DNA from 4 places in the Rhizobium sp. BK212 genome. Region 4 is predicted to be linked to each of the others. Evidence: predicted binding sites of a transcription regulator. Region 4 holds the regulator's gene; each other region holds the start of a gene.
The links. The regulator LexA, encoded in region 4, represses DNA repair genes until DNA is damaged. The targets are predictions, from matches to a motif close to TGTTCNNNNTGTGTTCNG.
Positions count from the first base shown of each region.

Region 1: FHT79_RS23560 (PA0069 family radical SAM protein) is a predicted target of LexA. The motif match lies at 4,135-4,152, and genes of this name have one in related genera.
Region 2: FHT79_RS20880 (DUF5680 domain-containing protein) is a predicted target of LexA. The motif match lies at 5,238-5,255, and genes of this name have one in related genera.
Region 3: FHT79_RS29365 (ImuA family protein) is a predicted target of LexA. The motif match lies at 4,777-4,794, and genes of this name have one in related genera.

Region 1 is NZ_JACIFS010000008.1:111,625-119,596, reverse strand. It holds gene FHT79_RS23585 (tetratricopeptide repeat protein) at 1-1,577, shown strand, start outside; gene FHT79_RS23580 (4-(cytidine 5'-diphospho)-2-C-methyl-D-erythritol kinase) at 1,590-2,486, shown strand; gene moaB (molybdenum cofactor biosynthesis protein B) at 2,486-3,037, shown strand; gene FHT79_RS23570 (hypothetical protein) at 3,060-3,374, opposite strand; gene FHT79_RS23565 (glycosyltransferase family A protein) at 3,563-4,081, opposite strand; gene FHT79_RS23560 (PA0069 family radical SAM protein) at 4,221-5,378, shown strand; gene FHT79_RS23555 (ribonuclease HII) at 5,655-6,344, shown strand; gene FHT79_RS23550 (F0F1 ATP synthase subunit B) at 6,501-6,992, opposite strand; gene FHT79_RS23545 (F0F1 ATP synthase subunit B) at 6,996-7,619, opposite strand; gene FHT79_RS23540 (F0F1 ATP synthase subunit C) at 7,697-7,924, opposite strand.
Region 2 is NZ_JACIFS010000006.1:301,660-309,631, forward strand. It holds gene mce (methylmalonyl-CoA epimerase) at 1-197, shown strand, start outside; gene FHT79_RS20860 (DUF1467 family protein) at 311-586, shown strand; gene proS (proline--tRNA ligase) at 1,177-2,499, shown strand; gene FHT79_RS20870 (lipoprotein-releasing ABC transporter permease subunit) at 2,515-3,819, shown strand; gene FHT79_RS20875 (ABC transporter ATP-binding protein) at 3,834-4,517, shown strand; gene FHT79_RS20880 (DUF5680 domain-containing protein) at 4,526-4,990, opposite strand; gene dnaE (DNA polymerase III subunit alpha) at 5,492-7,972, shown strand, end outside.
Region 3 is NZ_JACIFS010000013.1:46,628-54,599, reverse strand. It holds gene FHT79_RS29390 (trifunctional serine/threonine-protein kinase/ATP-binding protein/sensor histidine kinase) at 1-833, opposite strand, end outside; gene FHT79_RS29385 (response regulator transcription factor) at 1,548-2,183, opposite strand; gene FHT79_RS29380 (response regulator) at 2,732-3,127, shown strand; gene dinB (DNA polymerase IV) at 3,309-4,400, opposite strand; gene FHT79_RS32280 (hypothetical protein) at 4,404-4,667, opposite strand; gene FHT79_RS29365 (ImuA family protein) at 4,835-5,593, shown strand; gene FHT79_RS29360 (DNA polymerase Y family protein) at 5,514-7,025, shown strand; gene FHT79_RS29355 (error-prone DNA polymerase) at 7,025-7,972, shown strand, end outside.
Region 4 is NZ_JACIFS010000003.1:653,770-661,741, forward strand. It holds gene pdhA (pyruvate dehydrogenase (acetyl-transferring) E1 component subunit alpha) at 1-367, opposite strand, end outside; gene FHT79_RS13135 (septum formation initiator family protein) at 513-833, opposite strand; gene eno (phosphopyruvate hydratase) at 970-2,244, opposite strand; gene kdsA (3-deoxy-8-phosphooctulonate synthase) at 2,467-3,312, opposite strand; gene FHT79_RS13150 (VOC family protein) at 3,309-4,205, opposite strand; gene lexA (transcriptional repressor LexA) at 4,403-5,122, shown strand; gene FHT79_RS13160 (ComEC/Rec2 family competence protein) at 5,103-7,532, opposite strand; gene gltA (citrate synthase) at 7,823-7,972, shown strand, end outside.

The sequences.
Region 1 (7,972 bases), on a different contig from region 4:
CCGAGATTCGCCAGCGGCTGATGATCTCGCTGCTGCTCAATGGCGACATCAAGGAGGGCGTCAAATATGCCAACGACCTGAAGGGCGATCCTTCCGTCGAGCGCATCACCACGATCGTGCGCGGCATGGATGCCGTGCGCCGCGACGACTACAAGACCGCCGAGGCCATCCTGAAATATAAGGGGCCGAACGATCTCGACCGGATGATGAACGACCTGCTGCTTGCCTGGGCCCGCGTCGGCGCCGGCCGCGGCAAGGAAGCGCTCACCATGGTCGAGAAGATGAAGGGACCGGACTGGTTCCGAATCTTCCAGAATTACAATGCCGGGGCGATCGCCATCGCCACCGGCGATGTGAAGTCCGCCCGCAAGCATCTGAACGATGCCGTGCTCGACAAGGAAGGCGGTGCGACGGCGCCCGACACCTTCATGCGCGCAGTGATGGCGCTTGCCCGCCTCGAAGCAACACAGGGCAATAAGCAGAAGGCGCTCGACGCCGTTTCCGTCGGTGACAACCTGCTGCCGAATTATGCGCCGCTGAACGCGTTGCGCGACAGCATCGAAAAGGACGAGAAGCAGGAACAGCAGGTCAAGACAGCCGAAGAAGGGGCTGCCGGCGTGCTGTTTTCGGTCGGCGGCGCACTGAACCGCGACGGCGCCGAGGACATCGTTTCGCTTTACCTGCAGACGGCCAATGCGCTCGATCCGAACAGCGCCGATACGCTGGTGCTGCTCGGCGGCATCGCCGAGAAGCAGAACCAGATGGACCGCGCCATCGCGCTCTACAAGAAGGTGCCGGAGAATTCGCCGATGCGGCGCATCTCCGAGCTACAGCTCGGCCTTGCCCTTGCCCAGGGCGGCAAGGTGGACGAGGCGCGCAAGCATCTGCAGGCGCTGATCACCTCCGACCCGAAGGACATCCGCAGCTACCTCGCCTATGGCAGCGTGCTCTCCGATGCCAAGGACTACGAGGCGATGGCCGCCAATTACGACAAGGCCGTCGAAGCGATCGGCCCCATTCCCGGCCGCGCCAACTGGAGCGTCTTCTTCCAGCGCGGCATCGCCTATGAACGGCTGAAGAAGTGGGACCAGGCGGAGCCGAATTTCCGCAAGGCGTTGGAGCTCAACCCCGACCAGCCGCAGGTGCTGAACTATCTCGGCTATTCCTGGATCGACATGAACCGCAACCTCGACGAAGGTCTCGGGATGATCAAGAAGGCCGTCGATCTTCGCCCTGACGACGGTTACATCATCGATTCGCTCGGCTGGGCCTATTTCCGCCTCAACCGCTTCGACGATGCCGTCGACGAGCTGGAGCGGGCTGCCCAGATCAAGGCCGGCGACGCGACGATCAACGACCATCTCGGCGATGCCTATTGGCGCGTCGGGCGCAAGCTCGAAGCCGTCTACCAGTGGAACCGGGCGCTCAGCTCCGAGCCTGAGGCTGCCGAGATCCCGAAGATCAAGGATAAGGTCGCCAACGGCCTGCCTCCCGTCAGCGACGATGCCAAGGCGGCCGACAAGAAGCAGCCGGATCCGGCCCCCGTCACGCCGCCGCCGGTCGACAAGAAATCCTGACGGGCGGGACGCATGCCTGAAGAGGGCCTGGCCGACGCTTTCGGCGTCACCGAAGAGGCGCGCGCGAAGATCAACCTGGCCCTGCATGTGACGGGCCAGCGGCCGGACGGTTATCATCTGCTCGATATGCTGGTGACCTTCGCAGAGCATGGCGACCGGCTGGGTTTCCTGCCCGCACAGGCCGACGCCTTCACCCTGTCAGGCCGTTTCGGCGGCGCGCTTGCCGAAGATGGCGGCACCAACCTCGTGCTGAGGGCGCGTGATCTCCTACGCGAGGCGGTCGGAGCCCTCGCCTTCCCTGTGCATATCCACCTCCAGAAGAATTTGCCGATCGCCTCCGGCATCGGCGGCGGCTCGGCCGACGCAGCTGCGACCTTGCGGGGGCTGATGCGCCTCTGGGGCACGAGGTTGCCCGAGGACGCGCTTGCTATGCTGGCGCTGAAGCTCGGCGCCGACGTGCCGATGTGCATGGAAAGCCGGCCGCTGATTGCCCGCGGCATCGGCGAGAAGATCGAACCGGTGCCCGATCTGCCGGCCTTTGCCATGGTGCTCGCCAATCCGCTGAAGGGCGTGTCGACGCCCGAAGTTTTCCGCCGGTTGGCGACAAAGGACAATCCGGCCTTGAGCCTGGCTCCGCGCGTGCCCAACACTGCCGACTGGCTCGCGGCGATCGGTGCCGCCCGCAACGATCTGGAACCGCCGGCGCGTGAGCTTGTGGCGGAGATATCGGCGATCTCGGCGATGCTGCAGGCCAGCGGCGCGCTGTTGACCCGCATGTCCGGTTCCGGCGCCACCTGCTTCGGCATCTTTGCCACCATGACCGCCGCCGAAGATGCGGCGGCGGCTCTTCACGACGCGCGGCCCGACTGGTATTTCCAGGCGACGGAAACGGTTTCGGGAGGCATGTGATGGCAGCTCTGGACGAAAAGCGGCCCTTCATCGCGGTCGGTATTGCGGTTCTCACGATCTCGGACACGCGCACGCCGGAGACGGACAAGTCAGGCGACACGCTGGCGGCGCGGATCACCGAAGCGGGCCACCGGCTGGTCGACCGTGGCATCGTGCCCGATGATCGCACGGAGATTGCCTCCCGGGTAAAGGCCTGGATTGACAGCAAAGACATAGACGTCGTCATCACCACGGGTGGTACCGGCTTTACCGGCCGCGACGTGACGCCCGAGGCGCTGGAGCCTTTGTTCGAAAAGCGGATGGACGGCTTTTCCGCCATCTTCCACCGGATCTCCTACGAGAAGATCGGCACGGCGACGATCCAATCGCGCGCCACGGCAGGCGTTGCCAATGCCACCTTCATCTTCGCGCTGCCGGGTTCGCCCGGCGCCTGCCGGGATGCCTGGGACGGCATTCTGAAAGGCCAACTCGACTACCGCAGCGTGCCGTGCAATTTCGTCGAGATCATGCCGCGGCTGGACGAGCACCTGAAACGCGGCGCGACGAAGTAGACTGCCTGCAAGAGCGGCATTCCTATGTGGCCAGGCCCGGCAGGACGGGCATGGTATCCCAGCTATCACCCGACAGCAGAATGCAGCTTACGCCGTGAACATCCGTGACGATGAGGGTCCAGGTGCCGCTTTCGGCGGCATAGACCTCAAGAATGGCGTTCTGGTTGACCAGTCCGACTGCCGTGAGCTTTTCGGCGAAGTTCTTGTCCAGGAAATTGACGATTTCGGGTCGGCCTGCGCAACTGCGCATCATCTGCGATGCTGCCGAATGCGGATGCGCGATCACCAATATCGGCAATATGACGGCCAGCAGGCCGTAGATCATACCGCGTGTCATGACGCACCTCCTTTCGCCGGGTACCCGGCAGAAGAGGAGATTGTCGCTGACCTGTTCTGCCGTTCACCGGCATTCCATGGCCATTCCGTTGCGAAGCGCGGCGCTTCGACGGCGCCATGTTTGAATTATAGCGCGAAATCCTATTGGGCGCCATCTTTTGCGCGAGCGGTGGGAGGGGATCGCGGCAGCTACCGTGCGGCGCGGGCGACCCAGGACGGAATGAGCTCGCTCGCCAGCCGCCGCGGTTTCTGGCCCTTGATGAATTCGGCAAGCCGCATGCCGCTTTTGGCGGTGGCGAGTGCCAGCTTTTTCGGTACCAGGAAACCGAGTTCCAGCGGCGGTACGGCCCGGCCGACACGCTGGAAGAACGGGCGGCGATAGCCCCTCGACGCAGTGAAGCGCGCCGGCAGCTTGTTCAGCGCCACATATTCGGCGATCTCATCGATCCAGCCCGCCTGCGGTCTGGCGCCCGGCTCGACGAAGAGCAGCCATTCGCCGCGCGCCGAGCGGACGATGTCCTTGATATCCCATTGCGAATGGAAGCGGCAGCCGGCAGCGTCGGCCACCCGTGAGGTGCCGTCGCGAGAGCCGTGATCGAGCACGATCACATCGCTCACCAGCCCCTCCACTGCGCCTGCCACCAAGACCGATAAAGTCTGCGCCAGTTCAGATTCCTGATCCTGACATTCGAGAACAACCGTCAACATTGACTGTTTATAATGCGCCGCACAAATTTTTGCCAGCGCCGTTTTCCTCATTTTGTTCTTGCATTGTTCTCATTTTGCCGATAGGAATTTAATCAGCAAAACGGGCGGAGGCGATGGCTTTCCGCCACGGGAGAATCCGATGAGAGACCAGTCCCTGGCAGGGCAGGCCGCATTCGCGCCTGCCAATACGGCAGATATTGCCGATGCGATGATCGTTTCCTCGGGTCTAAGGGTCGAGGTCGATCGGCGGCGCGGGCGTGGGGCGGGATTGAACCCGACGGGGCGGTTCGAAGCGCTGCAGCGGGAGACCTTCGACGATGGCTGGCAGACATGGGAAGAACTGCCGCCGTTCAAGACGGAGGTGCAGGTCGAGAAGCCGCGCACGGCCATCACCCGCAACGAATCGCCGGATATTTCCTTCGACCGTTCGATCAATCCCTATCGCGGCTGCGAACATGGCTGCATCTATTGTTTCGCCCGGCCGACGCACGCCTATATGGGGCTTTCCGCAGGGCTCGATTTCGAGACGAAGCTGTTTGCCAAGCCCGATGCGGCAAAGTTGCTGGAGCGGGAGCTCGCCAAACCCGGCTACAAGGTGCGGGTGATCGCCATCGGCACCAATACCGACCCCTATCAGCCGATCGAAAAGGAATGGCGCATCATGCGCGGCATCCTCGAGGTCTTGAACAAGGCGAACCATCCAGTCTCGATCGTCACCAAATCGGCGATGATCCTGCGTGATCTCGACATTCTGCGGGAGATGGCAAGCAAGAATCTGGTGCGCGTCGGCATCTCCGTGACCACGCTGGATCGCAAGCTTGCCCGGACGATGGAGCCGCGGGCCGCAACACCGCCGCGGCGGCTGGAGACGATCCACACCCTTGCCGAAGCCGGCATCCAGACGGCTGTGATGGCCGCCCCGCTGATCCCGGCGCTGAACGATCACGCGTTGGAGCGCATTCTCGAATCGGCCAAGGCTGCCGGCGCCGCCGAGGCGAGCTATGTCATCCTCAGGCTGCCGCTCGAGGTCAGCCCGCTGTTTCGTGATTGGCTGCTGCAACATTACCCCGATCGTTACCGGCATGTGATGTCGCTGGTGCGCTCGATGCGCGGCGGCAAGGATTACGATGCCGAATTCGGCAAGCGCATGAAGGGCGCCGGTCCTTATGCCTGGCAGATCGCCAGGCGATTTGAGATGGCAGCCCGGCGTTTCGGCCTGACGCGACGCAGCGTGCCGCTGCGCGACGACCTGTTCGTGCCGCCCGACGGCAGCGGCGTCCAGCTGTCGCTTCTTTGACCTTTTGTTTTACGCAGTTCAGGCAAACCGCTTCGCGCTTTGCCGGGAACTGCTCTCTGGCCTTTACGCAATTCCGAACGGAAAACCGCTTCGCACTTTTCCTGGAATTGCTTGTAGCTTGCGCATCGGCTTCTCGATAGAACCGCCCTGTCTTCGAGCCCCGAGCGCAATTCCCGCGGATGGCCTTGACCGCCACCATCCGCCGGACCGGTCCCCGGCCGCCGCCCTGATCCGGGGACTTGCGGGAAATCGGGTTGGCGTGCGAGGTTCAGCCGCATGAAACCTCGCACGCCACCCGATTCTCCCCTGCTTTTCGACACGGTTCCGCTCGTGCCGGATTTCAAACTCGAGCTCAAAGCCCGCAGGGCCGGCCACTGGCCGGTTGCCGGCGCCGACGAGGCAGGCCGCGGGCCGCTGGCCGGGCCTGTGGTCGCCGCTGCCGTCATCCTCGATCCCAAACGCATCCCCGAGGGTCTGAACGATTCCAAGCAGCTTTCGGCGCAACGGCGCGAGGAACTGTTCGCGCAGATTCTGGCGACCGCGACCGTCTCCATCGCCTCTTCCAGCTCGACGCGCATCGACGAGACCGATATCCGCAAGGCTAGCCTCGACGCCATGCGCCGCGCCATCTGCAGTCTCGCCATTCCGGCAAGCTACGTGCTGACCGACGGGCTCGACGTGCCGCCCGGCCTCGATTGCCCCGGACAGGCGGTGGTCAAGGGCGATGCCCGCTCGGTCTCGATCGCCGCGGCCTCGATCGTCGCCAAGGTGACGCGCGACCGGATGATGGCACGGGCACATCATGTGTTTCCAGATTACGGCTTTGCCGCGCATGTGGGCTACGGCACCGCACAGCACCGCGCCGGCATCGAAAAACACGGCCCCTGCTCCCTGCACCGGATGAGCTTCCGGCCGTTGCGCAAGGTGGAGGATGGTCCCGAGATGGATCAGCTTATTTCCGAGTAAGAACGGAGAGGTCGCGGCATGGTCCCTTCGCCCCGTTTACGGGGGTCCGAAGGATGGGTCGAGACCAGCGGCTCGCCCCCCGCACGAGGCCGAGTCATCAACAAAAGAAAAGGCCGGGACATGCCCGGCCTTCGCTCTCAATCTTTTCGATACAGCTCAGTTGAGCCGCGTCTTGACCTGGCTCACGGCATTGCCGAAGAGCTCGGACTGAACCTTGGCATCGGCCTGCTTGGCAAGCACGGTTTCGGCGGCCGCGATTGCGAGATCGACGGCAGCGGAACGCACCGCCTTCATCGCCTCGGCCTCGGCCTGCTTGATCTTCTGCTCGGAAAGCGCCGTGCGGTTGGCGACGAATTCTTCCGTCTTCTTCTTCGCCTCAGTGGTCAGCATTTCGGCTTCGCGCTCAGCGGCGGCAACGATGTGGGCCGCCTCGGCTTCCGCTTCCTTGCGCTTGCGCTGGTATTCGGCGAGCAGGTGCTGGGCCTCTTCGCGCAGACGCTTGGCTTCGGCCAATTCGTTGCGGATCTGGTCGGCGCGGTCGTCGAGCGACCGTGCCATCATGCCCGGAACCTTCAGGTAAACGACCAGCGCCAGGAAGAGGACGAGGCCGACAAAGGCGAAGAAAGTCGCGTCAAAGGCAAATTCCATCGATCAAGCCTCCTTCTTGGCAGCTGCGACGGCAGCAGCGACATCGGCCTTGGCGACGGTGCCGCCGATCAGCTGATCGACCACGGCAGCCGCGGTTTCCTCGGCAATGGTGCCGACGTCGGCGAAGGCCTTGGCCTTGATCTCGCCAATACGAACTTCGGCAGCCTTGATCTTTTCCGACAGGCTCGCCTCGACAGCGCGGCGATCCTCTTCGGCTTTGGCCTTGGCGGCGTCGCGTGCGGCAGAGCCGATCGCGTTGGACTTGGCGCGCGCAGCGGCCAGTTCACCTTCATAGGTCCGGACGGCGGCGTCGGCTTCCGCCTTCAGGCGGCCTGCTTCTTCCAGATCCTGGGAAATGCGCGTGTGACGCTGATCGAGGATGGCCCCGATGCGCGGCGCGATGACCTTTTGCATGAGCAAATAGAAGACGCCGAACGTGATCACCAGCCAGAGCAGCTGGGATGCGAAGGTCGTCGAATCGAAAGGCGGGAAAGGGCCGCGGGCGTGTTCGCCTTCGGCAACACCAGTCTCGGTATGGACCTCGCCTGCGGCCGGAGCGGCATGCGCATCCGTACCCGTCGCTGCCGCCGGTGCTTCCTCAGCGTAAGCCGGGGTCACAAAAAACATGCTCACCTCCAGGTGGACTGCAAATGCAAAGGATCACGGCTTGCGGTCGCAGGCCGTGATCCATCTATTCGCCGATATCAGACGGCGAAGAGGAGGAGGAGAGCGACGAGCAGCGAGAAGATGCCCAGAGCTTCCGTAACGGCGAAGCCGAATACCAGACGGCCGAACTGGCTGTCAGCGGCAGACGGATTGCGCAGTGCGCCGGAGAGGTAGCTGCCGAAGATATTGCCGAGGCCGAGAGCCGTACCGGCCATACCAAAGCAAGCCAGGCCTGCACCGATGTACTTTGCTGCTTCCGCTTCCATGTTGAACTCCTTTGAAATGGTTGTTGCGGCGAATGACTGACGCCCTTT
Region 2 (7,972 bases), on a different contig from region 4:
AAAAGAACCCGTCCGGCGGCATGCACCACATCTGCTACGAAGTGGACGATATTCTTCTCGCCCGTGACCGGCTGGTCGAGGCGGGTGCCAGAGTGCTCGGCGATATCAAGCCGAAGACCGGCGCGCATGGCAAGCCGGTGCTCTTTCTGCATCCCAAGGATTTCTTTGGCACGCTGATCGAACTTGAACAGGCCTGACCCCTGCTGCGGCAGAGTGACCCGAAGGCGACTAAACGCTTCGCTCGCTTTGAGTTGGTCGCCATTCCGCCGTATAAGGACGCGATATCAGCGCGACATCAACGGGACCGATAATGCTCGAGATCTTTCTTCAGGGATTTGCCGTCTACTTCATCATCTGGTGGATGACGCTTTTCGCCGTTCTGCCGATCGGCCTGCGCACCCAGGCGGAAGACAATGATGTCGTGCTCGGCACCGTTCCGAGTGCGCCCGCCCGGTTTCGCGCCGCTTTCGTCTTTTCGCTGACGACGCTGATTTCGGCTGTGATCTACGGCCTCTGGTACGTTTGCGACACCTATTTCGGTTGGGGCTTCGACGCCCTGCCGCAACTCGGTCCCAGCTTCTATTGAAGCGTGGCTTTTGCTCAAACTTTGAGCATATGCAAATCTATGGAAAAGCGAATTTCGTCATACCGGCGTCATGCTGTTGCGGCACAGAGCTGACGTAACGGAATGAGGGTCATCCCCTACGGAAGCTGCGGGTTTCGTGGATGAGGTGAAAAGCCGAAAAGCCAAAAAAAAACAAGGCTAGAAGCCTTGTTTTAAGTATCGCGTGATCTGTAACCGTTGCCGGGGCTGCGACGAGCGCGCCTAAGATCTGATCCTCCCAAGACTTGACCGCGAATTCGGCAAGAATTTATCCTTCCTGCCTGTTTTGTGAGCTAAAGCTAGCTCAAACATTGGGCTTTGTCATCAGCTTTTTTTGCATTTTTGCTACACTCTAGCAAAATTTTTCTGTTGACAAGATTTTCGTTCAAGTCCTTATAAACACGCGCTTTTTCTGGCCCGTTCATTTTGCGGGTGCGAACATGCGCTTCCGGGAGGTTGCCAACATCCGTTGCGGGTTTCCTTCCTGCCGCGAAGCGGCTATGAACGCTCCCACGTCAACAATTGCCTTCGATTCCGCTTGCTGCGGGATCTCAACTGCTCCGGAATCCGCCATGCGTCTGTCCCGCTTTTTCATGCCCATCCTCAAGGAAAATCCCAAGGAGGCGGAAATCGTCTCCCACCGGCTGATGCTGCGCGCCGGCATGATCCGTCAGCAGTCGCAGGGCATCTATTCCTGGCTGCCGCTCGGCAAGCGCGTGCTCGACAAGGTCAACGCCATTATCCGCGACGAGCAGAACCGCGCGGGCGCCATCGAGCTGTCGATGCCGACGCTGCAATCGGCCGAACTCTGGCAGGAAAGCGGCCGCTATGACGCCTACGGCAAGGAGATGCTGCGCATCAAGGACCGCCAGGATCGGCCGATGCTTTACGGCCCCACCAACGAGGAGATGGTAACGGATATTTTCCGCTCTTCCGTCAAATCCTACAAGGACCTGCCGCTCAATCTCTATCACATCCAGCTGAAATTCCGCGACGAGATCCGTCCGCGCTTCGGCACCATGCGCTCGCGCGAATTCATGATGAAGGACGCCTATTCCTTCGATCTGACGCGCGAAGGGGCGGAGCATTCCTACAACAAGATGTTCGCCGCCTATCTCAGAACCTTCGATCGGTTGGGCCTGCGCGCCATTCCGATGCGCGCCGACACCGGCCCGATCGGCGGCAATCTCAGCCATGAGTTCATCATCCTCGCCGATACCGGCGAATCCGAAGTCTTTTGCCACAAGGACTTCGTCGGCTTCGATATTCCCGGCGAACACATCGATTTCGACAGCGTCGAGGGCCTGCAGGCGATCTTCGACAAGTGGACCTCGCTCTATGCGGCGACCTCGGAAATGCACGATGAGGCGGCTTTCAACGCCGTTCCCGAAGGCGACCGGCTTTCGGCGCGTGGTATCGAGGTCGGCCACATCTTCTATTTCGGCACCAGATATTCCGAGCCGATGGGCGCAAAAGTGCAGGGACCGGACGGCAAGGAGCACTTCGTCCACATGGGTTCCTACGGTATCGGGCCGACACGCCTTGTTCCCGCCATCATCGAAGCATCGCATGACGACAATGGAATCATCTGGCCGGCATCGGTCGCGCCCTTCGATGTTGTGGTGATCAACATGAAGGCGGGCGATCAGGCCTGCGACGATACCTGCGAGCTGATCTATGCCGCGCTGAGCAAGGCCGGCAAGGATGTGCTCTACGACGATACCGACGATCGGGCCGGCACGAAATTCGCGACCGCCGACCTGATCGGCGTGCCCGTCCAGATCATCGCCGGCCCGCGCGCGGTCGCCAACGGCGAAGTTGAAGTGAAGGACCGCAAGACCGGCGCCCGCGAAACGATGACCATCGAAGCGGCGATCAACCGGTTCGTGGCTTAAGGAAACGGAGGCGAAATGGCAGAGGCAGCAGTGGACCGGAGTTCAAAATCCGGCTTGGGTCCGGCTGGCAAGCCATTTTCCACCTTCGAACGCCTCGTGGCGTGGCGTTATCTGCGCGCCCGCCGCAAGGAGGCCTTCATCTCGGTGATCGCCGGCTTCTCCTTCGTCGGCATCATGCTGGGCGTTGCGACGTTGATCATCGTCATGGCCGTTATGAACGGCTTCCGCACCGAGCTCGTTTCGCGCATTCTCGGCATTAACGGCCACATGATCGTCCAGCCGGTCGACGGCCCCTTCACCGATTATCCCGCTCTCAGCGGCAAGCTCGCCGCCGTACCCGGCGTCAAGATGGCGCTGCCCTTGGTGGAGGGCCAGGTGCTCGCTTCCGCCCAGGCCGGCGGCAGCACCGGCGCGCTGGTGCGCGGCGCCCGCGCCGACGACCTGACCAAGCTCAAGACGATCTCCGACAACATCAAATCCGGCGATATGGTAGGCTATGCCTCCGGCGACGGTGTGCTGATCGGCACCCGCATGGCCGACCAGCTCGGTCTGCGCGTCGGCGATCTCATTACGCTGACGTCGCCAGATGGTGACATCACGCCGATGGGCGTCAGCCCGCGCATCAAGTCCTACAAGATCTCAGGCCTCTTCGAGATCGGCATGTCGGAATATGACTCCTCGATCATCTTCATGCCGCTCGAGGAAGCGCAGCTCTATTTCAACGCCGAGGGGCTGGTGCAGTCGATCGAGCTCTTCGTCGACAATCCGGACGATATCGACGATCTCAGGCCCAAGGTGGAGGAGGCGGCCGGCCGCCAGATCGCCATTACCGACTGGCGCCAGCGCAACCAGACCTTCTTCTCCGCACTCCAGGTCGAGCGCAACGTCATGTTCATGATCTTGACGCTGATCGTGCTTGTCGCGGCGCTGAATATCATTTCCGGCCTCATCATGCTGGTGAAGGACAAGGGCAGCGATATCGCCATTCTGCGCACCATGGGCGCCACCGCCGGTGCGATCATGCGCATCTTCTTCATGACCGGGGCAGCGATCGGCATCGTCGGCACTATTGCCGGCGTTCTGCTCGGCGTTCTCGTCTGCGTCAACATCGAATCTGTCCGCCAGTTCTTCTCCTGGATATCAGGCACCGTACTCTTCAATCCGCAGGTCTATTTCCTCAGCCAGCTGCCGGCCGAAATGGATCTCAGCGAAACGATCTCGATCGTCGTCATGGCGCTGACGCTGTCCTTCATTGCGACCATTTTCCCCGCCTGGCGTGCCTCAAAGCTCGATCCGGTGCAGGCCCTGCGCTACGAATAAGGAATGCCGCCTTCATGAAACGCAACGTCGTTCTCAAGCTTACCGGCGTCGAGCGCCATTACGGGCAGGGCGATACGCTGCTCCCGATCCTGAAGGGCGCAGATTTTTCGATATCGAAAGGCGAAATCGTCGCTCTCGTCGCCCCTTCCGGCACCGGCAAATCGACGCTGCTGCATGTCGCCGGCCTCCTGGAGCATCCGGACGGCGGTGAAGTCAACATCAATGGCCATGCCTGTGACGGCCTGAGCGACGATAAACGTACCGCGATCCGCCGCAGCGAAATCGGCTTCGTCTACCAGTTCCACCACCTGCTGCCGGAATTCTCGGCGCTCGAAAACATCATGATGCCGCAGCTGATCGCCGGGCTTTCCTGGAAGGAAGCCGGAGAGCGGGCCGGCCAGCTTCTCGATTATATGCGCATCGGCCATCGTGGTTCGCACCGCCCGGGCGAGCTTTCCGGCGGCGAGCAGCAGCGCGTTGCGATCGCCCGCGCCGTCGCCAATGCGCCGACCCTGCTTCTTGCCGATGAGCCGACCGGCAATCTCGACCCGGAAACGGCAAGCTACGTCTTCGACGCGCTGGAAGCGCTGGTGCGCCAGTCCGGCCTTGCCGCCCTGATCGCCACCCACAATCACGAGCTTGCCCGCCGCATGGATCGGCGCGTCACGATCTCCGACGGCAAGATCGTTGATTTCTGAGGCTGTGCTCAGGGGATGACCAGCCCGCCGCGATAATCGAGCGCATAGGCCTTCCGGCCGTCGACCATGATGCATTCATGGCCGGTGAACCGCGCGCAGCCGCCTTCGCTGCTATCGATATAGCGGCCGAACGGATGATCGAATTCCATGCCGTCCAGAAACCGGCCCTCTCGATACATCGCCGAAAGTGCAGCCTTGATCACCGCTCCGGCTGCTGTGCCGTCGATGAGCTCAGGCGCAATGACGCAGCCGAAATAATTCATCGCCCAGGCGGGCTCTCCGGCAAACCACACCACTTCCTGCCCGGCGAAATCGGTGCCGCCGAAATAGCTGTCGAGATAGCGCCAGTCACCGCGTTCGTAACCGATATCGTGGGAACCCGGCCGGCACGGCGCGCGCGGCACGCCGCCCCCGACATAGGTCGCAGCCTTCGCCTCCACGATGAATTCATTCAGCATCGCAATGTCGAGCATGTCGTTCTCCTCTCAGCCCGATGCTGGCAAATAGGTCGCGACATGTAAAGAACAAAAAGAGAACTTCTGGTGGAATAAGCGCATCACTTTGAGGGGAAGGCGGCCGCCCGAACACGATGTCTGGTCTGTGGGGGCGGGGGAAGGGCATGACGGCCCCAGATCACAACAAGTGCCAGTTCGTGCGATTCGCCGCGCGCATCCGGGATTTTCCACATGCAAGAAAGAAGGAAAAGATTCCTGTTGACAACGGAACATACATGGAACAAAGTGAAAACATAACGAGTAAAGGAGAGCCCGATGACTGACATGATCCGTGATATCGCAGCATTCACCTCCATCGCAATGTTCGTTGCCAGCTTCTCGCTCATCGTGATGGCGATCTAAAGTTTTCAGGGGACCGCATGGCAATCATGCGGTCCGGAGGCGGGACTTCTTCTGGACATCATCGCCCTCTATGCCGACAATGCGTCCGATTCATTCGGGTGATTGGGAAGGCATGTCATGGCGGATACGGCAAAGGGTTCAACGGGTGAGGCGACCGGCGGCACGCCGGGTTTCATCCACCTGAGGGTCCATTCCGCCTATTCGCTTCTCGAGGGCGCTCTGCCGCTGAAGAAGATCCTCTACAAGGCGACCGGCGACAGCCAGCCGGCGATTGCGATCACCGACACCAACAATCTGTTCGTCGCCCTCGAATTCTCCCAGAAGGCGATGGACGAGGGCCTGCAGCCGATCATCGGCTGTCAGGTCTCGATCGACATGGGAGACGGGTTGGAAACGGAAAAGCGCGGCGGCCAGCAAGCCCTGGTCAAGCTGCCGTCGATCGTTCTTCTCGCCGCGACCGATGCCGGCTACGAACGGCTCGTCGATCTCGTCAGCCGGGCCTATCTCGGCGGCGAAAGCAACCAGGCCGTTCATATCAAAGCCTCCTGGTTGGAAGAGGCCGGCACGGAAGGGCTGATCGCATTGACCGGCGCCCCGACCGGCCCGGTCGACATGGCGATCAGGGAAGGCCATCCCGCCCAGGCGGAGGCCCGACTGCTCATGCTGAAGCGCCTCTTCGGCGACAGGCTTTATGTCGAGCTGCAGCGCCACGGCACCTACGACAAGCGGCACGAGCAGAAGATTGTCGGGCTTGCCTATGCCCACGACCTGCCGCTGGTTGCGACCAACGAGGCCTTCTTTCCGACGCGCGACGATTATGACGCCCATGATGCGCTGATGGCGGTCGCGCACAACGCCATCGTCTCCGACGACAGCCGCTTTCGCCTGACGCCCGATCACTATCTGAAGAGCCGGGCCGAGATGGCCAAGCTCTTCGCCGACCTGCCGGAAGCGCTGGAAAATACCATCGAGATCGCCAGGCGCTGCTCCTTCGTGCTGAAGACCAGAAAGCCGATCCTGCCGCGCTTCACCGGTGCGACCGACGATGCCGAGGAGGCCGAACGCGCCGAGGCGAGCGAGCTGCGCCGCCAGGCGGTCGAAGGGCTGGACATGCGGCTGGCCACGCTCGGCATGTCGCCGGGTTACGAGGAGAAGGATTATCGCGAGCGGCTGGATTTCGAGCTCAGCGTTATCGAACGCATGCGCTTTCCCGGCTACTTCCTGATCGTTGCCGACTTCATCAAATGGGCCAAGCAGCATGACATTCCCGTCGGTCCCGGCCGCGGCTCGGGCGCCGGTTCGCTGGTCGCCTATGCCTTGACGATCACCGACGTCGATCCCTTGCGTTTTTCGCTGCTCTTCGAGCGCTTCCTCAATCCCGAACGCGTCTCGATGCCGGACTTCGACATCGACTTCTGCCAGGACCGCCGCGAAGAGGTGATCCGCTACGTCCAGACCAAGTATGGCCGCGAGCAGGTGGCGCAGATCATCACCTTCGGTTCGCTGCAGGCGCGCGCCGCCCTTCGCGACGTCGGCCGCGTGCTTGAGATGCCCTATGGCCAGGTCGACAAGATCTGCAAACTGGTGCCGAACAACCCGGCCAATCCGACCCCGCTGTCCAAAGCGATCGAGGAGGAGCCGAAGCTGCAGGAGGAGGCGGCGAAGGAACCGGTTGTCGCGCGCCTGCTCGATATCGCCCAGAAGATCGAGGGACTTTACCGCCACGCCTCGACCCATGCCGCCGGCATCGTCATCGGCGACCGCCCGCTTTCCAAGCTGGTGCCGATGTATCGCGATCCGCGCTCCGATATGCCGGTCACCCAGTTCAACATGAAATGGGTCGAGCAGGCGGGCCTGGTCAAGTTCGACTTCCTCGGTCTGAAGACGTTGACGGTGCTGAAGGTCGCCGTTGATTTCGTCGCCAAGCTCGGCGTCAAGGTCGATCTCGCGGCCATTCCTCTCGACGACAAAAAGACCTACGAGATGCTGTCGCGCGGCGAGACGGTCGGCGTGTTCCAGGTGGAAAGTGCCGGCATGCGCAAGGCGCTGATCGGCATGAAGCCGGACTGCATCGAGGACATCATCGCGCTGGTGGCGCTCTATCGTCCGGGCCCGATGGAGAACATCCCGACCTACAATGCCCGCAAGCACGGCGACGAAGAGCTGGAATCGATCCATCCGATGATCGACCACCTGCTCAAGGAAACGCAAGGCGTTATCGTCTATCAGGAGCAGGTGATGCAGATCGCCCAGGTCCTGTCCGGCTATTCGCTGGGTGAAGCCGACCTTCTGCGCCGCGCCATGGGCAAGAAGATCAAGGCCGAGATGGACCAGCAGCGCGAGCGCTTCGTCGTTGGCGCCGTCAAGAACGGTGTGTCGAAGCCGCAGGCCGACAATATCTTCGAACTGCTGGCGAAGTTCGCCAATTACGGCTTCAACAAGTCGCATGCCGCCGCCTACGCCATCGTCTCCTACCAGACGGCCTACATGAAGGCGCATTATCCGGTCGAATTCCTCGCCGCCTCGATGACGCTCGACATGTCCAATACGGAAAAGGTCAATGATTTCCGCCAGGATGCCAAGCGCCTTGGCATCGAG
Region 3 (7,972 bases), on a different contig from region 4:
CCGAGCGGGAACGCCTCAATCCGCGATTCCATTTCCCATTGGCTGAGACAGCGCCTCAGATCGTGCTCGACGCCGCCTGCCGTCTGGTATCGTTCCTCGGCCGTCTTGGCGAGCAGCTTCATGACGATGGCCGAGACTGCCGGTGAAACGTCCGCCGTCCGCTCCTTGGGCGACATCGGCTGTCGTGCAATGTGGCAATGCACCCATTCCATCGGGTCGGAAGCGGCAAAGGGCAGGCTCCCGGTCAGCATTTCGTAAAGTGTCACGCCGAGCGCATAAAGGTCGCTGCGGGAGTCGATCGAGCGGTTCATGCGCCCGGTCTGCTCGGGGGCCATATAGGCAAGCGTTCCCGCAACCACTTCGGGCGGCTCGAGCGCTTGCCGCTCGCGGGATAGGCGTGAGGCAATGCCGAAGCCGGTTAGCCGCACCTCGGCGCACGTGCCCGCTACCAGGATATTGGCCGGTTTGATGTCCTTATGGACCAGGCCGCGCTGGTGGACTCTGCCGAGCGCAGCGGCGATGCTGATCGCTAGGCGCAAGAAAAGTCCGGTTTCCATTGCCGCTCCGAGCCGGCGGGCGAGCGGCTCGCTGCCCGGATCTTCAAGCACCAGCATGGTCCGGCCGCCCTCGCGCACCAACTCAAGCGGTCGCACCGCCCACGCGCTATCGAGCTCATCCTTCAATCCGTATTCATGGTCGAGGCGGCCGAGGCTTGAAGGCGTCGGATACTCGAGGGCCGAAATCACGACCAGAACCGGGTTCCACGTGCCGTCGGCACCCAGGCGCCGTTGCCTGTGGAACACGCGATCACCGTCCTCCCAAAGAACCTCCAAACTCCCATCTCCACCAACGCGTTTCGGAGATCCGTCCGGTCAAATTGGCCAAAGCGAGCACATATGACGAACCGCAACCACTTCCTCACTTCTTACCACATCTCGCCTGCCCGTCCCAACAACGAGGCCATCACCCGCCCGGTCGATACGTGGTCCACCTCTAGGAAAGACCGCCCAGCGGCTGCTGGGCGGTCGGGCGGGTCGTGGACCCGTAGAGCTTCGGATGGAGGGAGCGCCGAAGCTTGGTGGTAGCAACGGGGGGATTCGCTACCTGTCTCGCGAGGCAACGACTAGTCTAGCGATGGAAGGGACGACGCGACATTATACTGTGGTTTCGCTTTGCGATACCTTGGAATACCGGCACGGACACCCCTCAGCAGAACTTCTGCTCAGCGACTCATGTCGGCGAAGTCATCCTGGCCCGCAATGACTGGGGCGATGGTCTGCTCCTCTAACCCCGCGCATGGGTGCCGTCAGTTCGATTCGGTGTCGGTTTCCGTGTTGGAGTCGAAAGTGTCTTGCAGGGACTGAGGCCAAAAAGAAGCCTCCCGCGGGTGGGAGGCCAAGGCGGGCCGATCGGTAGCGATCCGGCCTGGGAGGAGGGGGAAATGAACGCGCACCATAGAGGAGGGCTTCCGCAGGGGCTATTGGCCACCAGGAAGGATCGATTACCAATGAGCGGGGGATGACCTATACGCGCAGCCAAGACCTTTATCAGTTCGTTTGAGTCTTTCCTGGCGCGAGCATCAGCTTGTCAGCCATACGCGCGAGTTCGGGCAGGGATCTGGTGCCCATCTTCTGCATGACCTGGCTGCGGTGAACCTTCACGGTAATCTCGCTGACGCCTAGAGCGCTGGCAATCTGCTTGTTGAGCCGTCCTGTCACCACCAAAGCCATCACCTCGCGCTCCCGTGGGGTCAGGCTAGCGAAACGAGTGCGCACCGTCGCCAGCGCCTTTTCATTTTCAAGCCATTCGCGGTCGCGCGCCAGGCCGATGTGAATGGCGTCGAGCAAGTCCTGGTCTCGGAACGGTTTCGTCAGGAACTCGACCGCGCCCCCTTTCATCGCTTTGACAGACATGGGGATGTCGCCGTGCCCGGTGATGAAGACAATCGGCAACTGAATGTTTTCTCTCGACAGCTCGAGCTGAAAATCAAGACCGCTTTGTCCCGGAAGCCGGACATCGAGTACGAGACAGGTCGGTCCATCGGGTCGCCCGGACGTGAGGAAGTCGCCCACGGAAGCGAGGAGGTTGACGGCAAAGCCGACCGAACGCAGCAGACTCCCAAGCGCCTCCCGGACCTCGGGGTCATCATCGATAACAATGATGGTCGCTAGCGCCTCGGTCAATCGTCAGAACCCGCAATGTGAATCGACGTTGGCATAATTTACTATCTACGCCTATTGGCCACGAGATGAGTAAACGAATGCCGAAATCGGGTTTCCTTTCGCACGCCACCATGCGCGATAATCACCCCGGCCACAAGGGTGGATGCCGGCGGCCGCAAACGGCGTTTTGCGCATCGTGGAGCGGCCAGCGTCGCCGGCGAACGAACCTTCTGTCGGGGCGCGTCGGTTGGTTCGGGTAGAGTAGGCAGCCTGCAGGACGGCTCTCCACCCTTTCGGCGCGGGCACATTCGAGATGACCGTCCTCCAACCCACATTTTATGCATTAACGAACTTGCCACGCGTATGGCTCTGTTTTCGCAGCGCGCGTCGGTCTCCTCATTTCCATGTTCCGCGCGTTCACATTCCCAATCCGTCGCAGAACTGTTTAGACAGCGTATACGAGCGTATAGCTTGCGGTGCCTTTGTCGCCGCCCGATAATAAGTCCATCCAGCAATTTGCCATAACGCCATTTAGGCGCGACGCCCATCGGCGAAGTCGGGAGGCGGCGGTGCCAACCAAGAAACCTCTGATTGCGATCGTCGACGACGACGAGTCGATGCGGGAGGCTATCAAGGGGCTCATAAGGTCGATGGGATTTGACGCCGAGACCTTTTCATCCGCGGATGATTTCTTGAGATTCCCTGATATCCGCCGCACGGCCTGCCTTGTGACTGACATCAATATGCCCGGAATGAGCGGGCTCGATCTGCACCACCGGCTGGTCGCGCTGGGCAAGAGCGTTCCGACTGTTCTGATCACCGCCTTTCCGGAAAAGAATGTGCGCGCGTCTGCGTTGGGCGCGGACGTCGTCGGCTGCCTGACAAAACCGTTTGGCGAACAGATTTTGCTTGATTGCATCCGTTCTGCGCTAGTTCTCAATAGCGAGGGCGAAAGCGGTTCGTGAGGTCGGAAATTCCAACGGAATTTCACATCAGACGGCTTCGACGAAACTCCGACCTCTCAGCTTCGATCTGCCGCAAGCAGGTCAAGGGAACTTAGGCGAGGGGCGGTACCACTGGCAGGCGCGGGAACGCCGGTGCGGAGCGCATCCAATCTAAAACCGACCGCGTCACATCTAATGTGACCTAAAACGCGAGCTGCAACTGCGGCGTCGCTTCAGATCTGCGCCGCTCCAGCGAAGACAGCGACACGCCGAGCAGACGGATGCCTTTTCGCGGCGGGAAGATTGGCGCGAGAAGCATATCGACCACCTCCTCAAGATTGGCAATTGCTGGCAGTGCTGACGGAACTGTCTTGCTACGGGTGATCTGGCTGAAGTCGGCATACTTGACCTTGAGCGTCACCGTCTTGGCGCCGATTTCATTGGCCTCGCAATAGCCCCAGACCTTTTCGATCAGCGACTGAAGCCCGTCGCGCGCGGGTTCATAAGAATGGATGTCGGCAGAGAAAGTGTCTTCCGCACCGACGGATTTCCGCACCCGGTCCGGTCTGACCTGGCGATTGTCGATGCCGCGGGCGATGCCATAAAAATACGGCCCTGACTTTCCGAAATGTTCGACGAGGAAGTCGAGCGTTTTCTCCTTCAGGTCCGCTCCCGTTTCGATCGCGAGCCGATGCATCTTCTCGGCCGTTGCCGGTCCCACGCCATGGAATTTCTTGACGGGAAGCTGTTCGACGAAGGCGGGGCCGTTCTTGGGGGTGATGACGGCCTGGCCGTTCGGCTTGTTGAGGTCGCTTGCCATCTTGGCCAGAAACTTGTTGTAAGAAATTCCCGCCGACGCGTTGAGCCCCGTCGCCGCCTTGATCCTCGCTCGGATCTCTTCGGCGATCTCGGTCGCAATCTCCATGCCCTTCAGGTTTTCGGTGACGTCGAGATAGGCCTCGTCGAGCGACAGTGGCTCGATCATCGGCGTGTATTCGGCGAAAATCGAGCGGATCTGCAACGACACGGCTTTGTAAACATCAAAGCGCGGCTTGACGAAGACAAGGTCCGGGCATTTCCGCTGGGCGGTCACCGAAGGCATGGCGGAATGGACGCCGAATTTGCGTGCCTCGTAACTGGCGGCCGCCACGACCCCGCGGGCAGCAGGACTGCCGACAGCAACCGGCACACCTCGCAGCTCCGGATTGTCGCGCTGCTCGACCGATGCGTAGAAGGCATCCATGTCGACATGCACGATCTTGCGCGGCCGTTCGCGGTTGTCTTCGCCTGTCATTATCTAGCTTCCATCAGCAAGACCATCACTCAAACATGGGAAGTGTGCTCCACACTTGTCACCTCGCGGCGTCTGCATCCGCTCGCAGCCCATGGCCATGCGCCGGCGGATTTCCGCGAAGGTGACGCTTGCGCCAAACGCTTTGACCAACAGTTTGCGCTCATGTGTACAATGGCGATCGCAGAGGAGGCATATGAGTTCGACCACCGGGACCTGGTGATCTTGCAGTCTCGGGATCGTATCTTCCACAAGCCGCGTTCGGCGCATCCAAAAATATTCCTGTCTCAACATCCGATTGAATCCGCTGGCGATTTTTATCTTTTGTACCGGCGCTCAACTTCAGCGGGTCATATGCGCATTGACTCATTTATCTCTTCGGAACAAATACAGAACATATTGCTGTTACTCAAGCCGAAAACGGGTTGCCCGAGATCATGAAGTCAGCCGTCGCCCCAAACGCCGTCCTCGACGGGCTGCGCGAGCAGATCGCGCACCTGGAAGGCGCCGGTCGGCGCAGCCGAGGCGTTTTGCCTTTCGGTGTCGCGCAGATCGACGAGCGGCTTCCGGGTGGTGGATTGGCCTATGGCGCGCTGCACGAATGCGCCGGCGGCGGGACCGGCACCGTCGACGGGGCGGCGGCCGCCCTGTTCGTGAGCGGGATTGCCGCCCGTACCAAAGGCAAGGTCGTCTGGTGCCTGACACGTCCTGACCTGTTCTTCCCGGCCTTGGCGCAGGCGGGTCTTCATCCGAACCGGGTCGTCTTCGTCGAGTCCGACAAGGAGGAGGACGTCCTTGCCAATATGGAGGAGGGCCTTTCATACGGCGGCCTCGGGGCGGTGATCGGCGAGATCGTCCGGCTGCCGATGGCCGCGTCCCGGCGGCTGCAACTCGCAGCCGAGAAGAGCGGCACGATGGCGCTTGCAGTGCGGCGGTGGCGACGGCAGACCGAGGCCAGCGACTTCGGCCAGCCGACGGCGTCGACCACGCGCTGGAGGGTGAGCGTCATCCCGAGCGAGGAACTGCCGGTTCCGGGCGTCGGGCGGGCGAGATGGCTTCTGGAACTGATGAGGGTGAAAGCGGGTGAGTGCGCCGAGTTCGAAGTAGGAGCCTGCGATGCCGAGGGTCGTATCGATATTTTTTCCCGATCTGGCGACGGACAGGATCAGGCGGGCCGATCCCGCCATTCCCGTTGAGGAGGCGATCGCCGTCATTTCGAAGAGCGGTTCCAAACGCTGGGTGTCGGCCGCCGATCCCGCGGCCAGAAAGGCTGGCGTTCACGTGGGCATGCCGGCCGCCAAGGCGCAGGCGCTCTTCCAGGGCCTCCGGATGATCGACGCCGATGCCGCCGCCGATGCAGCGGCGCTCGATCGCATCACCATGTGGGCGCTCAGCCAGTATTCGCCGATCGTCGCCGTCGACGCGCCGGACGGCATCGTCATGGACACGGAGGGCGCGGACCATCTACAGGGCGGCGAGGAGCGAATGTTGACGAGCATCGCCAACCGCTTCCGCGCCAAGGGCCTGACGACACGGGTCGCCATCGCCGACACGTGGGGTGCCGCCCACGCATGCGCCAGAGCGACCAGCCGCGAGACCGTCATGGTTCCGAGGGGCGAGACCCTCCGGGCAGTGGAAAAGCTGCCGATCTCTCTTCTACGGCTTCCTGAGAAGATCGTCGGCGACCTGCGGACGCTCGGCTTCAAGACAATCGGCGAGCTTGCCAATACTGCTCGCCCACCGCTTACGCTCCGCTTCGGGCCGGAGGTCGGCCGCCGCTTCGACCAGATGTTCGGCCGCACGCCTGAGCCGATCGATCCCATTCGAACAGCCGAACTTGTCGAAGTCAGCAGGGCGTTCGCCGAACCTATCGGCGCCGCCGAGACCATCAACAAGTATGTCGCCCGACTGGTCGTCCAGCTTGTCGATGCGCTGCAGAGAAGGGGGCTCGGCGTCCGTCGCGCAGACCTCATTGTCGAGAAGGTCGACGGCACCCGGCAAGCCATCCGCGCCGGGACCGCCAAACCCGTGCGCGATGTCGCCTGGCTGACGAAACTGTTCAAAGACAGAACCGAGAAGATCGAACCCGGCTTCGGTATCGAGAAGATGACGCTAGTGGCGGTCATGGCGGAGCCGCTAGAGGAAGCCCAGAAGACGTCGTCGCTGGTCGAAGACGAGGGTGTGGACCTCACGCCGCTCATCGACATCTACGGCAACCGTGGCCAGCGGGTCTATCGCGTCGCCCCCTTTGCTTCCGACGTTCCCGAGCGCTCGGTCCGGAGGATCAGTGCCGCATCCGATCCGATAGAGGCTGCCTGGGTCAATCACTGGCGCCGGCCCGTCCGCCTGCTTGCGCGACCAGAGCAGGTCGACGTGATGGCGCTGCTGCCAGACCATCCGCCCGTCTGGATCATGTGGCGGGGCAAGCGCCGGAAGGTGAAGAACGCCGATGGTCCAGAGCGGATCTTCGGCGAATGGTGGGAACGCAACTCCGAGATGGCCGCGGTCCGCGACTACTTCGTCATCGAAGATGATGCGGGCGAGCGTCTGTGGATTTTCCGTTCCGGCGACGGCGTGGATCCTGAAACCGGGAACCATCGGTGGTTCATGCACGGGATCTTTGGCTGATGAGATATGCCGAACTCCAGGTCACGACGCATTTCAGCTTTCTCCGGGGAGCGAGTTCTGCGCAGGAGCTATTCGAGACTGCGAAGATACTGGGAATTGGTGCCGTTGGTGTCGTTGACCGGAATTCGCTTGCCGGGATAGTCCGCGCACTGGAGGCGTCGCGGTCGACCGGGATCCGGCTCGTCGTCGGCTGTCGGCTCGATCTGCAGGACGGGATGTCGATACTGGTGTATCCCACCGACCGCGTCGCGTACTCCCGGCTCACGCGCCTGATCACGCTTGGGAAGTCCCGTGGAGGCAAGAACAACTGCATTCTGCATTGGAACGACGTGGTCGCATATGCCGATGGCATGATTGGAATCCTCGTGCCGGATCTTGCCGACGAGACCTGTGCCGTCCAGCTTCGGAAGTTGGCCGAGATATTCGGCGATCGCGCCTACCTGTCGCTCTGCCTTCGACGACGTCCGAACGATCAGCTCCGGCTCCATGAGCTGTCGAACCTCGCAATCCGCTTCAAGGTGAAGACCGTCGTGACCAATGACGTGCTTTTCCATGAGGCCGGGAGGCGGCAGCTTCAGGATATTGTCACGTGCATCCGGCACAATACGACCATCGATGCCGTTGGTTTCGAGCGCGAGCGCCATGCGGATCGGTATCTCAAGCCTCCCGACGAGATGGAGCGCCTGTTCCCGCGCTATCCGGAAGCGCTCAGGCGCACGATCGAGATCGCCGATCGATGCAAGTTCAGCCTCGAAGAGCTTACCTACCAGTATCCGGAAGAAGCCATCGTCCCCGGCAAGACCGCGCAGGAATCCCTTGAGCACTATCTCTGGGAATGCGTGCCGAACCGCTATCCGGAAGGCCTGCCGCCGGAGGTGCTGAAGACTGTCCGGCACGAGCTCGCCCTCATCCAGATAATGAAGTATGCCCCGTATTTTTTGACGGTC
Region 4 (7,972 bases):
CGTGGGAATAGCCGCTGCGGCGCCCGGTCAGCTCCGCCATGACGCCACGCGCTTCCATGCCGGTTGCCAGCATATGGCCGTGGTCGCGATAGGCGGTGATGACCTGATCGCCTTCCTTCTGCGCCATCTGCATGCCGACGACGACAGCTTCCTGACCGATGTAGAGGTGGCAAAAGCCGCCGATGAAGCCCATGCCGTAAAGCTGACCGGCCTTCTCCTCGAAGCGGCGGATGAGCAGCATTTCGCGATAGGCCTTGAGCTCCTCATCGCGATCGAAGTCGGCTACCGGGCCTCCATTCGATGCTTTGGCTGCGGGTTTTGCTGCAGTTTTGCGGCTGGAAACGGTCGCGGTCTTTCGCGGCGCCATTCAACCCTCCCTATGGGTTTGTCGGTTCTTGGTGGCGCGTACCATAGGGAAGAAATATGACCACAGCAATGCCATAATTGCATGGCTCGTATTCGGCGCTAAATCATTGATAAAACGCCGGGAATTTAAATTAACCTGTTTCCGGTTAATTGGAATAATGGTTGAATATGACGATCTCGTCCGCGCGCGACACATTAAGCTGATAGCGCGCTTTTTCGTCCAGCATGTCCTTGTCGAGCGAGCCGTCACTGAGCAGCGCGACCTGATTTTCCAGATGTTCGCGCTTCGTCTTCAAGACTGCAAGCTCTTTTTCACGCGCGACACGCTGATGCTCGAACGCTTCCGTCGCGCGCAGGCCGTAATCGCCGTGAACGCAGTGATAACCGAAATAGGAAAGGAAGGCGACCGTCATGGCCGGAATGACGAAGCGGCCGAGCTTTCTCTTCTTATGATGCTTTGTCCACATACACGCATGCTCTTGAACGCATTACCAATTCGCTCAATCTACAGCGCAGAGATTAACCGTTCGTTGACTCTAAAAAAGAGCAACAAAAAACCCGCGCCGGAGAGGCGCGGGTCGAACCGTTGAAAATCAGATGCGATCAGCCGCGAATGATCGAGCGGCCGGCATACTGGGCTTGAGGACCGAGGCCTTCTTCGATACGGATCAGCTGGTTGTACTTGGCAAGACGGTCGGAACGCGACAGCGAGCCGGTTTTGATCTGACCGCAGTTGGTGGCGACCGCAAGATCGGCAATGGTCGAATCTTCCGTTTCGCCGGAGCGGTGAGACATGACGGCTGTATAGGCTGCCTTGTGCGCCGTGTTGACGGCGTCGAGGGTTTCGGTCAGCGAGCCGATCTGGTTGACCTTGACGAGGATCGAGTTGGCGACACCCATGCGGATGCCATCGCGAAGACGAGCAGAATTGGTGACGAAGAGATCGTCGCCGACGAGCTGGGTCTTCTTGCCGGTCAGGTCGGTCAGCGTCTTCCAGCCATCCCAGTCGTCTTCAGCCATGCCGTCCTCGATCGAGATGATCGGGTACTTGGCGGCGAGTTCGGCCAGATATTCGGCCATGGCGCCCGATTCGAGCGTGCGGCCTTCCCCTTCGAGAACGTATTTGCCGTCCTTGAAGAATTCCGTCGAGGCGCAATCGAGGCCGAGGTAGATGTCCTCGCCCGGCTTGTAGCCGGCTTTTTCGACCGACTTGACGATGAAGTCGAGGGCTTCGGAAGCGCTCTTCAGGCCCGGTGCGAAACCGCCTTCGTCGCCGACATTGGTGTTGTGGCCCTGTGCGGCAAGTTCCTTGCGGAGCGTATGGAAGACTTCCGAACCCATGCGCACGGCTTCGGCGATCGTATCGGCGCCGACCGGCAGGATCATGAATTCCTGGAAATCGATCGGGTTGTCGGCATGGGCGCCGCCGTTGATGATGTTCATCATCGGCACCGGCAGCAGGCTGGCGGAAGCGCCGCCGACATAACGGTAGAGCGGCAGGCCGGAAGCCTGGGCGGCAGCCTTGGCGACGGCGAGCGACACGCCGAGGATGGCGTTGGCGCCGAGGCGCGACTTGTTCGGCGTGCCGTCCAGCTCGATCATGATGTTGTCGATCTGGATCTGGTTTTCGGCGTCGATGCCGCCGATCGCATCGAAGATCTCGGTGTTGGCGGCATCGACCGCCTTCTGCACGCCCTTGCCGAGGTAGCGCTTGCCGCCGTCGCGCAGTTCGACCGCCTCATGCGCGCCCGTCGAGGCGCCCGAGGGAACAGCCGCGCGGCCCATGCTGCCGTCTTCGAGATAGACATCGACTTCGACGGTGGGATTGCCACGGCTATCGAGAATCTCGCGGGCGATGATATCGGTGATTGCAGTCATGGGTTCTTCCTGCTCAGTGGGTGATAAGTCGTTCGAAACCTGTCTTAATCGAAGGCGAGCAAATTACAATGCCGCAATTGCCAGCCTTCGAACCAGCGTTCCGATGTGGACGAAAGCGCGTCGCGATCTCTAACATTCGCATGGTCCGCGCTTTGCTCTTTGGTTTTGCGCGACATGCTTATAGCGCGATCATGTCAGACTGTTGAACGTCAAGCTGGGTAATCAGGCCTTGGCGACCGCATCGAAGGCAAGCAGCTTTTCGAGGAGCCGCGGCATGTCCTTGAGATAGACCATGTTCGGTCCGTCGGAAGGCGCATTGTCGGGGTCCTGATGGGTTTCGAGGAAGACGCCGGCAATGCCGGTCGCCACCGCTGCGCGCGCCAGCGTTTCAACGAATTCCCGCTGGCCGCCCGAGGAATCGCCCTGCCCGCCCGGCTGCGCCACGGAATGGGTGGCGTCGAAAACAACGGGAGCACCCATCGACGCCATGATCGGCAGCGAACGCATGTCGGAAACCAGCGTGTTGTAGCCAAACGAGGCGCCGCGCTCGCACAGCAGCACGTTCGGATTGCCGCTGGCGTTGAGCTTCTTCAGGACGTTTTTCATATCCCAGGGAGCGAGGAACTGGCCCTTCTTGACATTGACGACGCGGCCGGTCTTGGCGGCGGCGATGAGAAGATCGGTCTGGCGGCAAAGGAAGGCCGGGATCTGCAGGACATCGACGGTCTTTGCCACCTCGGCGCATTGTTCGGCGGTATGAACGTCGGTCAGGACGGGAAAGCCGAATTCCTTCTTGAGGTCGGCAAAGATCTCCATGCCCTTTTCAATGCCGATGCCGCGTTCGGCCGAAAGCGAGGTGCGGTTCGCCTTGTCGAAGGAGCTCTTGTATACGAGGCCGATGCCGAGCTTTCCGCAAAGCTCCTTCAGCGTGCCGGCCACCATGAAGGCGTGGTCGCGGCTCTCCATCTGGCAAGGGCCGGCAATCAGCGACAGGCGGCCGGTGTTGGAAAAGGTGACCTGGCCCTGGCCCTCGCCGATCTTGACTTGGGAATTCGTATCTGTGCTCATCGTGTTTCCTCGAAGGCGAAAAGCGTGCCCTGCCCGGGCGCGGGCTTCACCAGAATGCGATTGTTCTTGCGCGTATATGTCACCCCGTTAGCAGCCAAATGCGCTTCTGTCACGGCAAGATCGGCGACAGCGAAGAGAATCGCCCGGCCGCGCAGGCCGCGGTCGGCGGATGGGACAGCGACCTCGAAATAGGCCTCCAAACCCTCCGGCGTCATCAGGCTGATTTTCACATTCGACGCCGCGATCTTGACGCCGAAACCGGTTTTCTCGAATGCCGATTGCGCGCTGGCAAGACTGACGAAGGCGGCGAAGGCAGCCGCATCGGGCGCGCAAAGCACCACCTCGGCAATGCCGGTCACGCCATTGGCATGCGCCTCAAGCGCGCTGCGGTCGGCCGGCAGCGGATTGACGCGCTCGACGGTGAAGAGAAAGAGATCGGGCGCGCGCAGGTCGCCGGCAAAGGCCAGCTTGAAGCCGGCAATGCTCTCAGAACCATCCGGCATCGTCATCGGCCTGCTGAACGCCAGCATCTCGCCGGCGCTCGCTCCGTCGCCGACGAAATTCCGATGATCGATATCGGCATCCTCGCTGCCGAAGGCCACCGCCGAAAGCCCCTCCTCGCCGCAGCGGAATCGGAAGGCGCGGTTGCGGGCGGTGAAGACATTGCCTTGCCGCGCCGATGCTTCACTTTCCCCAACGCTCGCAATCCCGAGCGGCTCCAGATAGGTCTTATCGGCAAAAAAGACGCAGGCATTCTCCGTTCCGAAGGGATGACGCGCATCGGCGGCAACGGTAAAGCCCAGCTTGCCGAGCCTCTCGCGCGCCAGATCGATATTGACGACCGGCAGCACGACATGATCCAGCGGGCGCGGTTTGGCGGAATGCTCGTTCATGATATCCCCTCTCCTGACACGGCAGAGATGTGCGACGGTGCCGCGCAAGGCAAGACTTGTCGGCCAATCCGGCGAATGAAAATAAAAATCTCAACGAGTTGGCGCCAAGTTTTACGGAAATTTAGCTACTTGCGGAACACATATGGAACATATAGTGTCTGTTCTGGATTTGTTTCAATCACGAGGTCACAACGTCGATGCTCACGCGCAAACAACAGGAGCTTCTCCTCTTCATTCATGAGCGCATGAAGGAATCCGGCGTTCCGCCGTCTTTCGACGAAATGAAGGACGCCCTGGATCTCGCTTCAAAGTCCGGGATTCACCGGCTGATTACGGCCCTCGAGGAGCGTGGCTTCATTCGCCGCCTACCGAACCGTGCCCGCGCACTCGAGGTCATCAAGCTTCCGGAGGCCTATAGCCCCAGCATCCAGCCCCGGCGCGGCTTTTCGCCGAGCGTCATTGAGGGCAGCCTGGGCAAGCCCCAGCCGGTCGCCACTCCCGCTCCTGCAAAACCCGTCGCCGACAATGGCAACTCCGTCTCCGTGCCGGTCATGGGCCGCATCGCCGCCGGCGTTCCGATCTCGGCAATCCAGAACAACACCCACGACATCGTCGTTCCGGCCGATATGCTCGGCTCCGGTGAACACTACGCGCTGGAGGTCAAGGGTGATTCGATGATCGACGCCGGCATTTTCGACGGCGACACCGTGATCATTCGCAATGGCAGCACCGCAAGCCCTGGCGATATCGTCGTTGCTCTCGTCGACGACGAAGAAGCGACACTCAAACGCTTCCGCCGCAAGGGCGCCTCGATCGCGCTGGAAGCGGCCAACCCGGCTTACGAGACCCGGATCTTCGGGCCGGACCGCGTCAAGGTGCAGGGCAAACTCGTCGGCCTTATTCGCCGCTATCACTGACACCCTGGCCGGTTTCGACAAAGCTGTTGCTGTGCCAGTCATAGGCGCGATGGCGGATCCATGGCCGAGACAGATCATCGAGTGCGGTTGTGACCTCCATGCCGGCCTCGGCGAAGCGCAATTCGACGGAACCGGTCCGGCGCAACGTCTCGCCGGTGAAGAGCGTCGCGCCTGAGCGGCAGCTGTTGAAACGCAGGCGGACCGACGTTACCACGATATCGGCCGCATCGCAGGCCGGAGCGAGATAGGCGGCATTGTCGATGACGGCGACCACATGACCGTTGCCAAGCCTTGATATGCACCAGGCCTTCTTGACGCAGGAAAAGCGGTTTGCGTCACCGTCAGCTGCGGCCGCCCGCATCGCCGCCCTCGCTTCGTTCTGCTGATCGCGCGAAAGCCTGACGCGACGGTCCTCTCCTGCTGGCGGGACAGCAGGACCATCCAGCATCTTCGGCGGGTCATGCGCCGGCAGGACCAGCGCGCGCTGCCATTGGTCGAAGATGAAATCCGGCGGGTTTTCACGGTTGGAGGCCATTGCCGCCGCCTCGACGACCGCGACGAGACTGCCATCTTCCGAAATCACCAGATCCGGCGGCCGGGGAACCGGCAGAAGCAGCAGGATGAGCGTTGCGACTGATATGATCGACGTGCCCATATGGCGGAGCCGGGTGCGGAGCAGCGTCAGCAGCAGGAAGCCCGCCACGGCGACTGCGAAATACCAGGCGGGCAAGCGGCCGATGCCGATGTCGCCACCCCAGCCGGACACGGTCTTGGCGACGGCAATCACCAGATCGAGGCCGAATCCGACAACCTTCCAAGGCAAAACGTCCAAACCGAAAGGCATGAGCAGCATCGCCAGCAACCCGGCCGGCATGATGATGAAGGAGATGATCGGCATCGTCGCGAGGTTTGCCGGCAGGCCGTAGGCGGTCAGGCGATGAAAATGCTCGATCGAAAACAGTGCGGTGGAGAAACCGCCGATCAGCGAGGTCAGGAAGACACCGCCGAAGAAACCCGCAACCGCGACAAAAGGCCTGACGATCGGCAGCTTCAGGAAGGCACTCTCGCGGACGCGCCGATCCTTCCACAGCTGATAGCCCGACACGAGCGCCAAGGTTGCGGCAAAGGACATCTGGAAGCTCGGCCCCAGGACTTCGGAGGGCGAAATGACGAGGATGACGAGCGCGGAGAGAGCGACATTGCGCAGGCTGATCGACGGCCGGTCAAAGAAGACGGCAATCAGCATGATGGCCATCATGATGAAGGCGCGTTCGGCCGAGACCGCGAAGCCGGAGATCAGGAAATAGGCCGTGACGGCGATGAGCGCGCCGGCGGCGGCGATCTTCTTCGTCGGATAGGCCTGGGCGACGCCGGGAAAGAGGCTGAGCAGCATCCGGAAGCCGACGAAGAAGATGCCGGCCGACAGCGCCATGTTGAGGCCTGAGATGGCGATGATATGCGCCAGACCGGACTGGCGCAGCGCCTCCGTGGTCGCATTCGAGATGGCGCGCCGTTCGTCCGTCACCAGAGCAGCGGCAAAAGCGCCGGTGTCGCCGGGCAGAATCGATCGGATGCGGTCGCCGATGCCGCTGCGCAGCCGGTAAAGCCATTCGAGCAGAGCTTCCGCCGTCGATCTGGCAGCCTGCGGGCCCGCCTGCAAATCGACTTTCGTCGGCGCGCCGTAGAAGAAACCATTGGCGCCGATGCCATCGAAATAGGTCCCGAAGGAGAAGTCGTTGAGCTCTGGAAGTGCTGGGCCTGACGGCGGCGTCAGCCGAGCCCTGCCGGTGATGATGTCACCGATCTCGAAAGGCGCGTCGGCGCCGCGGGCGATCGCGGTTATCCGTTCCGGCGGCCGCTTCACCTGCGGCGCCTCGGTGCCGGTGACTGCCAGAATGTAGCGCCACCGGCCGCGACCATCGCCTTCGCGCCGTTCGACACGGCCGGTCACCGTCGTCGTCACGGCGGAGTCGAGGATCACGGTCGAAGCCCGCCAGCTTTCGAACTCCGCCGAGACCACGCCACCGGCCACAAGTGCAAGCGCCAGCAGGACGGCTCGCAATGCCGCCCGCATACGGCTGGCGATCAGAACCGCGGTCGTCAGCACCAACAGGCAGAGTAGCGGTGCAATGACCGGAAAATCCGATGCTCCAAGAAACCAGAAGGCTGATCCGGCGCCGAGGAAGACCGGCGAGAACAGCAGCAGGCGGCCATGATCCGCCTCCTCGCCCAGCATGCGCCTGCCGGCACGCAGCGATTGCGAGGCTAAAGCCGGCAGGCGATGGCGCAACGGTGTCGCCGACTGCGTCCTTGCCGGCCGCGACACCACGGCAGGGGGGAAAAAACCGGAGGTATCGGCAAGGCCGGCGCCTGCTTCCGGCCGCAATTCGACTGTCGTCAATTCCTGCATGCGCCGCCCAAGCTCAACCGCCAAGGCAGCCAGAATGCAACCTCCCATCAAATCCGGCAAGAATAATCGATTGAAATATGAGGGAAAATCGCGAGTGCCAAAAGACCAGTCGAATCATCAGCTTCCGATATGCACGCGGCTCATCGCTGCAGTGCCTAAAAGGTGATACCGCAACGCACAAAATGCCGTCACGGTAACTTGGCATTAGCTTCGCGATCATATAGCTATCGGTGAGGACGCTTAACCCCTATGGCGCTTTTAAGGCGCCACCGCCATTTCGGAGGATCAGCATGACGGATCAAAGCGCTACAATAAAAATCGGTGACAAATCTGTCGACCTTGCCGTCAAGAGCGGCACGATCGGCCCGAGCGTCATCGACATCGGTGCCCTCTACAAGAACACGGCTTCCTTCACGTACGATCCGGGTTTTACCTCGACC